Regions from separate parts of the Pseudomonas atacamensis genome, predicted to be linked through region 3. Evidence: predicted binding sites of a transcription regulator. Region 3 holds the regulator's gene; each other region holds the start of a gene.
The links. The regulator sigma-54, encoded in region 3, starts transcription at its own class of promoters, with help from an activator protein. The targets are predictions, from matches to a motif close to ANTGGCATNNANNTTGCTNT.
Positions count from the first base shown of each region.

Region 1 (5,142 bases), 590 kb from region 3:
TATTGCTCAGCGCAAATACCGGGCTGACGCCGGGCTCGCCAATGGCCTTGCCATCCAGCAGCAAGCGATAACGATGGCCGCTTTGCAGGCCGGGCTCGCTGGTGACGCTGACGATCAGCTCGCCGGCGCTGTTGCGCAAAGTAGCATCGGGCTCCGGGATCAGAATGCGCAGCATGTCGTAGTGAAAGGGCGCTGGTTCGGCGGATTTTTTCGCGGTGCTGACCGGCGCTGCGGTGCTGGCAGGGACCGGCATGCGATTGCTCGTCGCGATCGGCACTCGCTTGGCGTTGGCGCGCGGCTGGTCGGTGTAGACGCGGTTGCCCTGTGCGTCGATGTAGGTAAAGACCTCCGCCGAGGCGGACGTCGACATCAACACCAGGATGAGTGCCAGCCCCGCGCGAATCACGGCGTATGCACCCGTTGCACGGTGAAGACCGCGGGTGGGCTCTGCTGGATGACAGTCTGGCCGTCGATCACTTGCACGGCCAGGCGATGCTCGCCGCGATCGATGTTGATCAATTGCAGGACCGGCACGTTGCTCGGCTGGCCATAGGGCTGGTCGTCGAGTAGCAGCCTTAATTGATGCGGCGGTTGCAGGCGCGGTTTGATCAGGACATTGACCGTAAAGGTGCCGTTATTGGCGCGCAGGGCCTCGTCAGTGGGCAGACCGGCGAGTTCGAGGATTTCATAGGCGTTGCGCGCTGGTTGCGGTTGTTCTGCGTGGGGTGCCTGCGGCGCGCTCGGTGCTTGCGGCTCGACCCGATTGAGTGGCGGCAGCTCGACCGGTTGCGCCTGCACGCCGTCCGGCGGCTGATTGCTGTACGCCGTGTTGCCGTTGGCGTCGGTGTACTTGTAGATCTGCGCGGCGGCGGGCAGGGCGATCAGCAGCAGAATGTAGAGAAACGTGCGACCCATGAAATCGACCGGGATTGGAAACGATGGGTAGCAGCATAGGACAGGTGGGGCGGTTGGCCAAAACCGTTAATAACTGGAATTGAAAAGACTGGTAGCCAAAACACGGATCGTTCCCACGCGGAGCGTGGGAACGATCAATGACACACCGCTTTCGCGAGCAGGCTCGCTCCCACAGGGTAAATGAACTGCGCCGAGCAATAAAAGAGGCCTCCCGAAGGAGGCCTCTTTTGTCACGCCACTTACGCAGCGCTACCGGATCAGCAGCTGTAGTACAGCTCATATTCCAGTGGGTGTACGAAGGTGCGAACCTTGATTTCTTCTTCCGATTTCAGCGCGATGTAAGCGTCAATGAAGTCGTCGGAGAACACGCCGCCCTTGGTCAGGAAGGCGCGGCCCTTGTCCAGCTCTTCCAGGGCTTCTTTCAGGCTGCCGCAAACCTGTGGAATCTCTTTCGCCTCTTCAGGCGGCAGGTCGTACAGGTTTTTGTCGGCAGCATCGCCTGGGTGGATCTTGTTCTGGATACCGTCCAGACCGGCCATCAGCAGTGCTGCGAAGGCCAGGTACGGGTTGGCAGCCGGATCCGGGAAGCGTGCTTCGATACGGCGGGCTTTCGGGCTCGACACGTATGGAATACGGATCGAAGCGGAACGGTTGCGCGCCGAGTAGGCCAGCATTACCGGAGCTTCGAAGCCTGGCACCAGACGCTTGTAGGAGTTGGTCGCCGGGTTGGTGAAGCCGTTCAGGGCCTTACCGTGCTTGATGATGCCGCCGATGAAGTACAGAGCGGTGTCGGACAGGCCGGCATAGCCTTCACCTGCGAAGGTGTTCTTGCCGTCTTTCCAGATCGACATGTGTACGTGCATGCCCGAACCGTTGTCGCCGTACAGTGGCTTCGGCATGAAGGTCGCGGTGCGGCCGTAAGCGTCGGCAACGTTGTGCACAACGTATTTCAGGGTCTGAACTTCGTCAGCTTTCTTCACCAGGGTGTTGAACTTGACGCCGATTTCGTTCTGGCCGGCAGTCGCCACTTCGTGGTGGTGAACTTCAACCGACTGACCCATTTCTTCCAGTGCGTTGCACATGGCGGTACGGATTTCGTGGTCGTGGTCGAACGGTGGAACCGGGAAGTAGCCGCCTTTCACGCCTGGACGGTGACCCTTGTTGCCGCCTTCGATGTCCTGGTCGGACATCCACGAACCTTGCTCGGAGTAGATCTTGAACATCGAGCCGGAGATGTCCGACTTGAATTTCACCGAGTCAAAGATGAAGAACTCAGGCTCTGGACCGGCGAATACGGTGTCACCGATACCGGTGGCTTTCAGGTGCTCTTCGGCGCGCTTGGCGATCGCACGTGGGTCGCGATCGTAGCCCTGCATGCTCGAAGGCTCGATGATGTCGCACACCAGAATCAGGGTTGGGTCTTCGGTGAACGGATCGAGTACGGCAGTTTCGTCGACCGGCATCAGGATCATGTCGGAGGCTTCGATGCCTTTCCAGCCGGAGATGGAGGAACCGTCGAACATCTTGCCGACTTCGAAGAAGTCGTCATCCAGCGCATCGCGAGCCGGCATGGTCACGTGGTGCTGAGTGCCTTTGGTGTCCGTGAAGCGCAGATCAATCCACTTGACGTCATGATCTTTGATGAGTTGAACCGACTTCGACATAGTGTCCTCCGGGTGAATTAGGGCGGGTAGTGGATGCCCTTAATAATGGTGATGCCGGCGCGAATACTCTGCCAAGGCAACCTGCCTCACAAGGGAGCAAATTGCATGCCAGTGCCCCAGCATGGGTTTTTTGCCCCAAATTCACCCTTATTAAGGCGTGCGAGATACTTAATCGACAAATCCCGCCCCTTAATGTTGCGTTTAAATTCAGAAATGACCTGTTTTGGTGCAAGCAAAACCTTCTGCACATTAACTGGTTAAACCTTGAGCAATTTCCGCTATAATCCGCGCCCCCCTTTTTCGGCTGGCCGTTCGCGCGCTGTTTTCATGAAACTTATCGTAAAAGTCTTCCCCGAGATCACCATCAAAAGCCGACCTGTCCGGACGAAATTCATCCGCCAGTTGGCCAAGAACATCCGCACCGTGCTCCGTGACCTGGACCCGGCCGTGGTGGTGAACGGCGTGTGGGACAATCTCGAGCTGGAAACCCGCGTTACCGACCCCAAAGCCTTGAAGGAGATGGGCGAGCGCCTGACCTGCATGCCGGGTATCGCGCACTTTCTGCAGATCGACGAGTACCCGCTGGGCGACTTCGACGACATCACCGAGAAGTGCAAACAGCACTACGGCGATGCGCTGGCCGGGAAGATTTTCTCGGTGCGCTGCAAGCGCGCAGGCAAGCATGCGTTCAGCTCGATGGACGTGGAAAAATACGTCGGCAGCAAGCTGCGTCGTGAGTGCGGTGCGGCCGGAATCGACCTTAAAGCGCCGCAAATCGAAGTCCGTATCGAAGTTCGCGACAAACGGTTGTTCGTGATTCACAGCCAGCACAACGGCATCGGCGGCTATCCGCTCGGCGCGTTGGAGCAGACGCTGGTATTGATGTCCGGCGGCTTCGATTCGACCGTGGCGGCTTACCAGATCATGCGTCGCGGCCTGATGGCGCACTTCTGCTTCTTCAATCTCGGCGGGCGTGCCCACGAATTGGGCGTGATGGAAGTCGCGCACTTCATCTGGAAGAAGTACGGCAGCTCGCAACGCGTGCTATTTGTCAGTGTGCCGTTCGAGGAAGTGCTGGGCGAAATTCTCGGCAAAGTCGATAACAGTCATATGGGCGTGGTTTTGAAGCGTATGATGTTGCGCGCCTCGTCCGAGATCGCCGAACGCCTGCACATCGATGCACTGGTGACCGGTGAAGCGATCTCCCAGGTGTCGAGCCAGACGCTGCCGAACCTGTCGGTGATCGACTGCGTGACCGACAAACTGGTGCTGCGACCGCTGATCGTCGCGCACAAGCAGGACATCATCGACACCGCCAACGAGATCGGCACCGCCGATTTCGCCCGGCACATGCCGGAATATTGCGGCGTGATTTCGGTCAACCCCAAGACTGCCGCCAAGCGTGGCCGGGTTGAGCACGAAGAGAAAGAATTCGACATGGCGGTACTCGAGCGTGCGCTCGCCAACGCCAAACTGGTGCCGATCGATCGGGTAATCGACGAGTTGGGCCAGGATTTGCAAATTGAAGAAGTCAGCGAAGCGCTGGCCGGTCAGATCGTCATCGACATCCGCCACCCGGATGCCGCCGAGGATGACCCGCTGGAGCTCGCCGGCATAGAGGTACAGACGATGCCGTTCTATGCAGTGAACGCACGTTTCAAGGAACTGGACCCTACTCGCCAGTACCTGCTGTATTGCGACAAAGGCGTGATGAGTCGCCTGCATGCCCACCATTTGCTCAGTGAGGGGCATGCCAATGTGCGCGTTTATCGACCGAGCTAAGTGCCCGGGGCTGTTTGCCTGTGGCCTGCGTCACCGGCCCCCCGACACCGCCGTCAAGCTGTAACGGCCATGCCGGACACTACTGCTAATCGCTGCCATGACTTGTCAGCAAACCGAATCCTCTGATCGAGATACACAAGTGATCGAAAATCTACGCAACATCGCCATCATTGCCCACGTTGACCACGGTAAAACCACCCTGGTAGACAAACTCCTGCGTCAATCCGGCACCCTGGAGCGCAACGAGCTCAACGACGAGCGCGTGATGGACTCCAACGACCAGGAAAAAGAGCGCGGTATTACCATTCTGGCGAAGAACACCGCCATCAACTGGAACGGCTACCACATCAACATCGTGGACACCCCGGGCCACGCCGACTTCGGCGGCGAAGTTGAACGCGTAATGTCGATGGTCGACTCCGTTCTGCTGCTGGTTGACGCTCAAGACGGCCCTATGCCGCAAACCCGTTTCGTGACCAAGAAGGCTTTCGAAGCCGGCCTGCGTCCAATCGTGGTGATCAACAAGGTTGACCGTCCAGGCGCACGTCCGGACTGGGTTCTGGACCAGATCTTCGACCTGTTCGACAACCTCGGTGCTACCGAAGAACAACTGGACTTCCAGGTTGTTTACGCTTCGGCCCTGAACGGTATTGCCGGTCTGGACCACACCGCCATGGCGGAAGACATGACTCCGCTGTACCAGGCGGTAGTCGACCACGTTCCGCCTCCGGCCGTTGACCGTGACGGTCCGTTCCAGATGCAGATCTCCGCTCTGGACTAC
Region 1 is NZ_CP070503.1:5,672,671-5,677,812, reverse strand. It holds gene JWU58_RS25670 (DUF4124 domain-containing protein) at 1-370, opposite strand, end outside; gene JWU58_RS25665 (DUF4124 domain-containing protein) at 403-915, opposite strand; gene glnA (type I glutamate--ammonia ligase) at 1,173-2,579, opposite strand; gene thiI (tRNA uracil 4-sulfurtransferase ThiI) at 2,907-4,361, shown strand; gene typA (translational GTPase TypA) at 4,501-5,142, shown strand, end outside.
Region 1: a site for sigma-54 is predicted at 2,673-2,692, ahead of glnA (type I glutamate--ammonia ligase). Genes of this name have one in related genera too.

Region 2 (5,142 bases), 720 kb from region 3:
ACCAGGCGGGCAAGGGCAAACGGCCGGATCCGTTGAAGGATGATTTGCCGATTCCGCCGGATTTGCGTCGGGATTCTTGACCGGACTGGACGAAACAAAAAAACGCCGTCCCGATTGTATGGGGCGGCGTTTTTTTGCCTGAAGATGCGTTGTCTTTGTTTATAACCGCCGTACATGAATGTAGTCGATGTGGAAGTCATTTCCACCGTTTGCTCCGCCATACCCTCCCCGATCTTCATGATTCGATATGTAAATTGTGTAGGGCCCACTTACCGGTACTCTGAACGGAGCAGTTTGCTCGTAATAGGCGCCATTGCGAGGAACAACAAACATTCCCAAAATCGCCAGGCCGCTGGAGGTACTGACGCTGATCCTCGGTGGTTGGTTATCGGGCTGGGGGCTAACATTGGCTATTCGATAGCTAAAGCTGTAAGTTCTTGCTGCATCGAATTGAAACGTCTGGCTCAGTAAAACCCCTGAGTTGCCCGCGACGTCATAAGTGTAGTTTTCATAATAACCGTTGAGAATTCGGGCTGTTCTCGAGGCTGATCCGAACGCCCAGCTTCCCGCATTGCCATTGAAGTCGGTAATCGAATCTCTCCAAGTATCAACAGCTACAGTCACAGTCCATGTGGCTGATTCAGCTTCCTGCCCATATAAAGCCCTGGCTTTGAAAACATGTAGACCCAGGCCCAGCCCGGATAAAAGCACCTGCCAGACGCCGGTCGTCTCATCGGCGGTGGGTTGGCCTTTGGGCGTAATACCATCCAGTATTTCAACTTTTTGGCCAGCTGCTGCTGTACCGCTCAACGTTACGGAAGTTTCGAAAGTAGACCCATTGTTGGCAATTGCAGTCCCGCTTGGGAAGCCTCTAGCGGAGGTCAGTGTGGGCGCCGGGGCTGCTACCGCTGTCAGATTGCGTACGTTTGAATAAACCGGGGTAGGGTGGTAAAGCGATTTAGCATACAAGCGGTGACCGCCGACTGTGATGGTGATGGTGTGCTGCCAAGCCCCATCGATTGAACTAGCGGTTACTTTGCCTTTCGACACTGCGCTCGGACCGCTACCATCGAAAATCTCGACTTCCCTGCCTTTGCTGGCGGTGCCCTTGAGGATTAACTTGGTGCTGATAGTGCTGGCACCTTCAGGCACTTCGTTATTGTTCGAGTCCAATACGTTGGTGAGGGTAGGGGCCGGGAAATTTTCCTTAAGACGAATATTCAGCGTCTCATTCGGCGATTCGCCAAAGTTCCCCAATTGGTCCGTCACCTCGAAATTGGCATTGATCTCGCCGTCAATAAAGTTTTCAAAGTCATCGGTATACAGCGTTACGCTCACTGGCGCCGAGGGATCTGTGACCTCCATCATGAATGTTGCATTGCCTAGTCGTAATTGCACCTGATCGAATGGTTCTTTAGTGGTGTAGCTCATTTCGAACGTTACGCCCCTCTTGGCCAGTTCAGCGGTAACACCATAAGCGATTACCTCCGATGGAATAATCAGCTTGAAGTTGGCGTGGGGGTGCAGATGGTAGAGCACGTGCAAGATATCCGATGACTCCTCATTGCCGCTTAACCGTTTAACTACGTAATGCAGTTTGTTAATGCCGTTTATGAACTTGGCTTTCGGAGCGTTCAGCGCGACTCGCTTATTTTCCTCGCCGGGCTCGATAACGGCGCTGTATACGGGGGTTTTCCCTGCATTAATAAATAATTCGACTGATTCATATTCAGCTAGCGTCGCCACGCCTCGGTTCAGCAATAAAGTCCACGGATCGACCACGCACCGCACACTTTCCGGTGTGCCGGAGAATAGGCGTCTGGGAACACTGCCATCAGCAAGACCGGAGGGTTTCACCGGGGTCACCCAGCCAGGTATGAATACCGGGACCAGTTTTAAAACTTCAATCACCTCGTCGGATTGGATGTCGATAGTTGATTCAGTGTCCATGACGCGCTCCTGGCCCTTGAGAGGCAGGCAAATGGGTGAAGCGCTATCACATACTCGTCTGTGAATTTTGCCCACTGTCATATCTGACAGGTAAATGCATGTTTCAGACAAGCGGTCAGAGCCTCGTCGCGGGATTTGACACGAAGCGTCTCGGGCTGCTGGCGCAAGGGCAGCGAGTTCATCGCCCTGTAAATCCGCGAAATCGCTTTGGCCAACAAATTCATGCAGCTTGAGATGCCGGATTTTGCGTCGGGATTCCTGAGTTGCTGCGCGGCCATTGGTCTGAGGCCTCCCTTTACTGTCAACTCTGACAGGTGCCCTCGCCGTGATTTTGCAGTTTGATGCAAGGTGGCACCGCGAACTTGGCGCGGTCAGGCTAGCGAGTGCAAGGGAGCGCGACCATGAAAGGTATTTTCAGCAGCTACGATGAAAAAACCGGCAAAGGCACCATCACGCCGAAGCCCTCGGGACGATGCCTGTCCTTTGCCGAAGCCACGGGTTTTTTTCTGACGGCCAAAGAGTACCGGTTCAGCATTCCAGTGCCTGATGCCCTGCATGCGAAGGTCAAAGTGGGCGGCGAAGTCGAGTTCGAATTGCCCAGGACCAAGAATGGAAAAGTGAAAATCCTTCGGTATTGAGCAACCGTTCGCAAAGCTGCTGAACGGGGCGGCGGTTCTTTATGATCGTTCCCACGCGCAGCAAAGGAATGCAGCCCGGGACGCTCCGCGTCCCTTCCAAAGCCGAACGCAGAGCGTCCGTTGAGGCATTCCCACGCAGGAGCGTGGGAACGATCATCGCGTGTCGCTACTGCGGCAATTCCAGATTATCCAGCACCCGATTCACCGCCAATTCCCCGAGCATGATCAGTTGCGCAATGCCCATCAGCGTTCGGCGCTGGGATGGCTTTACCAGCCCGGCGAATTCCTGGGCGATGGTTTTAGCCGAGGCGAGGGTTTCGCAGGCGTTGGCCAGCAGGTCTTCGTTTTTGGTGTCGGCGGTGACGGCGTACATGGCGCGGGGGCTGAAGGGCGGCGGGGTCGAGCCGGGTGGGCAGAGGTAGTGGTCGAGGGCGCGGTCGGCGGCTTGGTGGAGTTTTTTTGAGTCGAGGGATTCGTAGGGGGAGGTGGGGTCGGTTTCGGGTGGGTTGGGTGTTGGTTTGATCATGGTGAAGCTCCTTTGAAGTGGAGCCGCTACAACCTGTCGCTAAACAGGGAGGGTGGCGGCTGTACGCGGGTTAGCGAACCGGTCAAAGGCACCCGGCAGACCCGAAGGTCTCCCGCATACAGCCACCATGACGAAATCGCGAACATACAGATCCGCAACGAAGCCTGGAACGCTGATGCACCTTTGACATGAGTTCGAGTCGCTAAACCCGATCGCTGATTCGTCAGCGACCGGACCACAATAGAATCCGCCCCCAAAGCGCACAAGCCGGCGGATTCTGGCTTGGCTGTAGGCAATGGCGCAAGGATTTGTAGCCTTGAGACCGTGTCTGCAGGTGTCTTTTAAACAGCTTCGTTTAAATCGAAAAAATGCGCCGCATTCGAAGGCCTCTTCGCGAGCAGGCTCGCTCCCACAGGGGCCGTATTCCAAATGTCCGATTGGGAATGCATTTCAAACTGTGGGAGCGAGCCTGCTCGCGAAGGGGTCAGCCCAATCAGTCGATAATCCCAAGTAAAACCGCTCTATTTCATTCCCCGGCAAAAGTTGGAAAGCTTCTTGCAATAGCCGCCCTGCGCCCGTTCGGGGCGTCAAAAGTTTGCTTTAAAGGAACGGGGAAAACCGGTGGATCGCACTCAGTTATTCAATACAGCACGCACCAACGTTGCCGACCTCAGTCGAGGCAATCTGGGCGTGCCGTTGTTGCTGCTGGTCATGCTGGCGATGATGATGTTGCCAGTACCGCCGTTCCTGCTCGACGTCTTCTTTACCTTCAACATCGCTCTGTCGATCGTCGTCCTGCTGGTCTGCGTGTATGCGCTGCGGCCGCTGGATTTCGCCGTGTTCCCGACCATTCTGCTGGTGGCGACGCTGCTGCGGCTGGCCTTGAACGTGGCGTCGACGCGGGTGGTGATGCTCCACGGTCAGGACGGCCACGCCGCTGCCGGTAAGGTGATTCAGGCCTTCGGTGAGGTGGTGATCGGCGGTAACTACGTGGTCGGTATCGTGGTCTTCGCGATCCTCATGATCATCAACTTCGTCGTGGTGACCAAGGGTGCCGGGCGGATTTCCGAGGTGAGCGCGCGTTTCACCCTCGATGCGATGCCCGGCAAACAAATGGCGATCGACGCCGACCTCAACGCCGGCCTGATCGACCAGAACCAAGCCAAGTCGCGCCGTCAGGAAGTCGCCCAAGAGGCGGAGTTCTACGGTTCGATGGACGGTGCCAGCAAGTTCGTCCGTGGTGACGCGATCGCCGGCCTGCTGATTCTGTTCATCAACCTCATCGGCGGCATGGCTGTGGGTATCTTCCAGCACGGCATGAGCTTCGGCGATGCGGGCAAGGTTTACGCCTTGCTGACTATCGGTGACGGTTTAGTGGCGCAATTGCCATCACTGTTGTTATCTACAGCAGCGGCGATCATGGTGACCCGTGCTTCCGGCTCGGAAGACATGGGCAAGCAGATCAACCGCCAGATGTTCGCCTCGCCGAAAGCGCTGGCGGTGGCCGCTGGTTTGATGGCGGTGATGGGCTTGGTGCCAGGCATGCCGCACTTCTCCTTCCTGAGCATGGCGGCGCTGGCTGCGGGCGGCGCGTACCTGTTCTGGAAGAAGCAGAACGTCGCCAAGGTTGTGGCGCTGGAAGAGGTCAAGCGTCAGCAGGAACTGCTGCCGTCGCCGGCCCGCGCCATGGAAACCAAGGAGCTGGGCTGGGACGACGTGACGCCGATCGACATGATCGGCCTGGAAGTCGGCTATCGCCTGATCCCGTTGGTGGACCGCAATCAGGGTGGGCAATTGCTTGCGCGGATCAAGGGCGTGCGCAAGAAGCTCTCGCAGGATCTGGGCTTCCTGATGCCGACCGTGCACATCCGTGACAACCTCGATCTGGCGCCGAGCGCGTATCGCCTGACGCTGATGGGCGTAATCCTCGCCGAGGCCGAGATCTACCCGGATCGCGAACTGGCGATCAACCCGGGCCAGGTGTACGGCTCGCTCAACGGGATCAACGCCAAAGATCCGGCTTTCGGC
Region 2 is NZ_CP070503.1:4,355,953-4,361,094, reverse strand. It holds gene flhB (flagellar biosynthesis protein FlhB) at 1-80, shown strand, start outside; gene JWU58_RS19875 (hypothetical protein) at 160-1,950, opposite strand; gene JWU58_RS19870 (hypothetical protein) at 2,028-2,228, opposite strand; gene JWU58_RS19865 (hypothetical protein) at 2,352-2,588, shown strand; gene JWU58_RS19860 (DUF6124 family protein) at 2,755-3,114, opposite strand; gene flhA (flagellar biosynthesis protein FlhA) at 3,736-5,142, shown strand, end outside.
Region 2: a site for sigma-54 is predicted at 3,657-3,676, ahead of flhA (flagellar biosynthesis protein FlhA). Genes of this name have one in related genera too.

Region 3 (5,142 bases):
CAAGTGCTGTTGCCGCTGGGACTGGCGTTGGCGGCCGGGGCGATGTTGCTGGTGGTGACCCACGAAGTGATTCCGGAGTCGCGCCGTCATGGGCATGACAAGCTGGCCAGTCTGGGCCTGTTGGTCGGGTTTTGTTTGATGATGGTGATGGATACGGCGTTGGGGTGAATGGAGGCGAGGAACAGTGTCCCCGCCTCGCGGATTATTCACCTTCGTCGAAATACCTTTCGATCAGATCGACCAATGCGTCCATGGCTTCCTGAGCCTGTTCGCCTTCGGTGCTCAAATGGATTTTGGTGCCTTTACCCGCCGCGAGCATCATCATTGCCATGATGCTCTTGCCGTCGACAGTCGTTTCAGGGGTGCGTCCCACCCGGATCGTGCAGTCTGGATACTGACCGGCCACGCCGACGAATTTGGCCGATGCCCGGGCATGCAGACCCAGTTTATTGATGATTTCGATTTCACGAGCAGGCATCGCGGTGTGGATCCTTTAGGTGAGGTCGCGGTGGCGAACCTGGACGTTCTTCAGGGTTTTCTGCAGGGCCTGACCCAGACGTTCGGTCAGGTAGACGGAGCGGTGGTGCCCGCCGGTGCAGCCAATGGCAATGGTCACGTAGGCGCGGTTGCTGGCGGCGAAGCGTGGTAGCCACTTGTTCAGGTAGGCGTAGATGTCCTGATACATTTCTTCGACATCCGGCTGCTGCGCCAGATACTCGGCCACAGGGGCATCGAGGCCGGACTGAGCGCGCAGCTCGGGTTTCCAGTACGGATTGGGCAGGCAGCGCACATCGAACACGAGGTCGGCGTCGACCGGCATGCCGCGCTTGAAGCCAAATGATTCAACCAGAAACGCCGTGCCGGGCTCAGGCTGATTCAACAGGCGCAACTTCAGGGTATCGCGCAGTTGATACAGATTGAGGTTGGTGGTGTTGATTTTCAGGTCAGCCAGATCGGCGATCGGGCCGAGCAGGGCGGTTTCATCGTGAATCGCCTCGGCCAGTGAGCGATTGGCGTTGCTCAGCGGGTGACGACGACGGGTCTCGGAAAAACGCTTGAGCAGGGTTTCTTCGTCGGCGTCCAGGTACAGCACATCGCACTTGATGTGTTTGGCACGGACGTCTTCGAGCAATTCGGGGAAACGTGACAGATGGCTGGGCAGGTTGCGCGCATCGATCGACACGGCGACCAGCGGCTGCGCCAGTTCCGTGTGAATCAGCGCACGCTCGGCCAGTTCCGGCAGCAAACCGGCCGGCAGATTGTCGATGCAGTAGTAGCCGTTGTCCTCAAGGACATTCAGGGCGGTACTTTTACCCGAGCCCGAACGGCCACTGACAATGATCAAGCGCATGATTAGTGCCCGTTCTGCTCGTCCAGTACAACCTGGTACAAGGCTTCGTTGCTCGCGGCGCTGCGTAACTTGTCACGCACTTCCTTGCGGTCGAGCATGCTGGCGATCTGGCGCAACAACTCCAGATGCGCGTCGGTCGCGGCTTCCGGGACCAGCAGCACGAACAGCAGGTCCACCGGAGCGCCGTCGATGGCATCGAAATCAATCGGAGCTTCGAGGTGCAGCAGGGCGCTGACCGGCGCCGTGCAGCTCTTGAGGCGGCAGTGGGGAATGGCGATGCCGTTACCAAAACCGGTGGAGCCGAGTTTTTCACGGGCGATCAACGCCTCGAAGACGTCCTGCATCGCCAGATCCGGCACTTCGCGGTGGATCAGGTTGGCAATCTGTTCGAGGGCTTTTTTCTTGCTGCCGCCCGGCGCGTTCACTTGGGAACGGCCGGGGGTCAGGATGGTTTCAAGTCGGATCATGGGATAGGGGTGTTAACGACCGGTCGCGCCCTGGAGGAGGCTCTGGGTCTTTTCCTTATGCTTTTTGAGTTGGCGATCCAGCTTGTCGGTAAGTGAGTCGATCGCAGCGTACATGTCGGTATCTTCTGCGTTGGCAACTACTTCTCCGCCGGGTATATGCAGTGTGGCTTCAATCTTCTGCTGCAGTTTTTCGACGCACATCGTGACTTGCACGTTAGTGATTTTGTCGAAATGCCTCTCCAATCGGTCGAGTTTTTCCTCGATGTAGGAACGCAGAGGTTCGGTCACTTCCAGTTGGTGTCCACTGATGTTGACTTGCATACAGCTTCTCCTTCGTTGCCAGTGCATAAAGCGGCAGGCCGAAAAGCCTGCCACTGGAACGCTGTAACGTGGCTTACATCAACCGCTTGCGTTCGCTCGAAGGCGCGATTCCGAGGGATTCGCGGTACTTGGCGACGGTGCGGCGAGCCACCTGAATGCCTTGTGCCTCCAGTAAACCAGCGATCTTGCTGTCACTCAACGGCTTTTTCTGATTTTCCGCGGCCACCAGTTTTTTGATGATCGCGCGGATCGCCGTGGACGAGCATTCGCCGCCTTCGGAGGTGCTGACGTGGCTGGAGAAAAAGTATTTCAGCTCATAAATACCGCGCGGGGTATGCATGAATTTCTGCGTGGTCACCCGGGAAATCGTCGATTCGTGCATGCCGACCGCTTCGGCGATGTCATGCAATACCAACGGCTTCATCGCTTCGTCGCCGTATTCGAGGAAGCCGCGCTGATGTTCGACGATCTGCGTGGCCACTTTCATCAGGGTTTCGTTGCGGCTCTGCAGGCTCTTGATGAACCAGCGGGCTTCCTGCAACTGGTTACGCATGAAGGTGTTGTCGGCGCTGGTGTCGGCACGCTTAACAAACCCGGCGTACTGGGCATTGACGCGCAGGCGTGGCACCGATTCCTGGTTCAGCTCGACCAGCCAGCGCTCGTTGTCCTTGCGCACGATCACATCGGGAATGACGTATTCGGCTTCGGTTGATTCGATCTGCGAGCCCGGACGCGGATTGAGGCTCTGTACCAGCTCGATGACCTGACGCAGCTCGTCTTCCTTGAGCTTCATGCGGCGCATCAACTGGCTGTAATCGCGACTGCCGAGCAGGTCGATGTAATCGGCGACCAGACGCTTGGCCTCGGTCAGCCACGGCGTCTTCGCGGGCAACTGACGCAATTGCAGCAGCAGGCATTCGCTGAGGTTGCGGGCGCCGATCCCGGCGGGCTCGAATTGCTGGATGCGATGCAGGACGGCTTCGATCTCGTCGAGCTCGATGTCCAGTTCAGGATCGAACGCTTCAAGAATTTCTTCGAGGGTTTCGTCCAGATAGCCCTGATTGTTGATGCAGTCGATCAGGGTCACGGCGATCAGGCGATCGGTGTCGGACATCGGCGCCAGGTTCAGTTGCCAGAGCAGATGGCTCTGCAGGCTCTCGCCGGCGGATGTGCGGGTGGTGAAATCCCACTCGTCGTCATCGCTGCTCGGCAGGCTGCTGGCGCTGGTCTGGTAGACGTCTTCCCAAGCGGTATCCACCGGCAGTTCGTTGGGGATGCGCTCGTTCCATTCGCCATCCTCGAGGTTGTCCACCGTCGGGGCGGTTTCCTGGTAGGAGGGTTCCTGGATTTCGGCGGGCTTCTGTTCGGCGTTGTCGGCCAGAGGATCGGCGTTGTCGAAGTCGTCGCCTTCTTCCTGGCGCTCGAGCATCGGATTGGATTCCAGAGCCTCCTGGATCTCCTGTTGCAGGTCCAGGGTCGACAATTGGAGCAGGCGGATGGCCTGTTGCAGCTGCGGTGTCATCGTCAGCTGCTGGCCCATTCTCAAGACTAGCGATGGTTTCATGGCAGGGGCTTAACACCTTATTCGCCGGCGCTTTGCGCCATCCACTACAGGGCGCCGAAGCGCCAAACTTAAGCAAATTATATGCCTGAAACTGAAGTGTTTGCCTAGAGCGCTGTAACAATTAAAGCGGATAAATGCGCCTTGAATCGATACAGCGCTGTCGCGCTTACAGGCGGAACTCGTGACCCAGATACACTTCCTTGACCAGATCGTTGGCCAGGATGGTCTCGGCATCACCTTCGGCGATCAGTTGACCGTCGTTGACGATGTAAGCGGTTTCGCAGATATCCAGGGTCTCACGGACGTTGTGGTCGGTGATCAGCACACCGATGCCCTTGGCCTTGAGGTGGTGGATGATCTGCTTGATGTCGCCGACCGAGATCGGGTCGACACCGGCGAACGGTTCGTCGAGCAGGATGAATTTCGGCGCAGTGGCCAGGGCACGAGCGATTTCCACCCGGCGGCGCTCACCACCGGACAGGCTCATGCCGAGGTTGTCGCGGATGTGGCTGATGTGGAATTCCTGCAGCAGGCTTTCCAGCTCCTTGCGCCGACCGGCCTTGTCGAGTTCAGGGCGAGTCTCGAGGATCGCCATGATGTTGTCGGCGACTGACAGTTTGCGGAAGATCGACGCTTCTTGCGGCAGATAGCCGATACCGGCCTTGGCGCGGCCGTGCATCGGCTGGTGGCTGACGTCCAGATCATCGATCAGCACACGGCCCTGATCCGCCTGCACCAGGCCAACGATCATGTAGAAGCACGTGGTCTTGCCGGCGCCGTTCGGGCCGAGCAAGCCGACGATCTGCCCGCTGTCGATCGACAGGCTGACGTCACGCACGACCTGGCGGCTTTTATAGGCCTTGGCCAGGTGCTGAGCTTTCAGAGTTGCCATTACTGGGATTTCTCTTCGGTTTTCTTCTTCGGCTGGATCACCATGTCGATGCGCGGGCGCGATTCGGTGACCTTGCTGCCCGTGGCGCGACCGGCGCTGGCCAGTTTCTTCACGGTGTCGTAGACGATTTTTTCGCCCTGGGTGACGTTGTTATCCTTGTCGATAACCTTGGCCTTGTCGATCAGCACCACCCGATTCTGCTGGGCGTGGTATTGAATCGTCACGCCGTAGCCCTTGACCGGGTTGGCGTCGCCCTGGGTCTGCAACTGCTCGAAATAGGCCAGGTTGCCGACCGAGGTCACCACATCGATGTCGCCATTGGGCGCGCGCGTCATGGTCACGGTGTTGCCTTTAACGATCATCGAGCCTTGGGTAATGATCACGTCACCTTTATAGGTGGCAATGCCATTCTTGTCGTCCAGTTGGGCGTCGTCGGCCTGAATGCGGATAGGCTGCTGCTGATCGTTCGGCAGGGACCAGGCGCTCGCGCTTCCCAGTGCTGCGCCCAGACTGAGCAAAATAGGGAGGGTTTTAACGAGCCTCATAC
Region 3 is NZ_CP070503.1:5,079,213-5,084,354, reverse strand. It holds gene JWU58_RS23250 (ZIP family metal transporter) at 1-168, shown strand, start outside; gene JWU58_RS23245 (HPr family phosphocarrier protein) at 203-478, opposite strand; gene rapZ (RNase adapter RapZ) at 494-1,351, opposite strand; gene ptsN (PTS IIA-like nitrogen regulatory protein PtsN) at 1,354-1,818, opposite strand; gene hpf (ribosome hibernation-promoting factor, HPF/YfiA family) at 1,831-2,139, opposite strand; gene JWU58_RS23225 (RNA polymerase factor sigma-54) at 2,213-3,703, opposite strand; gene lptB (LPS export ABC transporter ATP-binding protein) at 3,870-4,595, opposite strand; gene lptA (lipopolysaccharide transport periplasmic protein LptA) at 4,595-5,140, opposite strand; gene lptC (LPS export ABC transporter periplasmic protein LptC) at 5,127-5,142, opposite strand, start outside.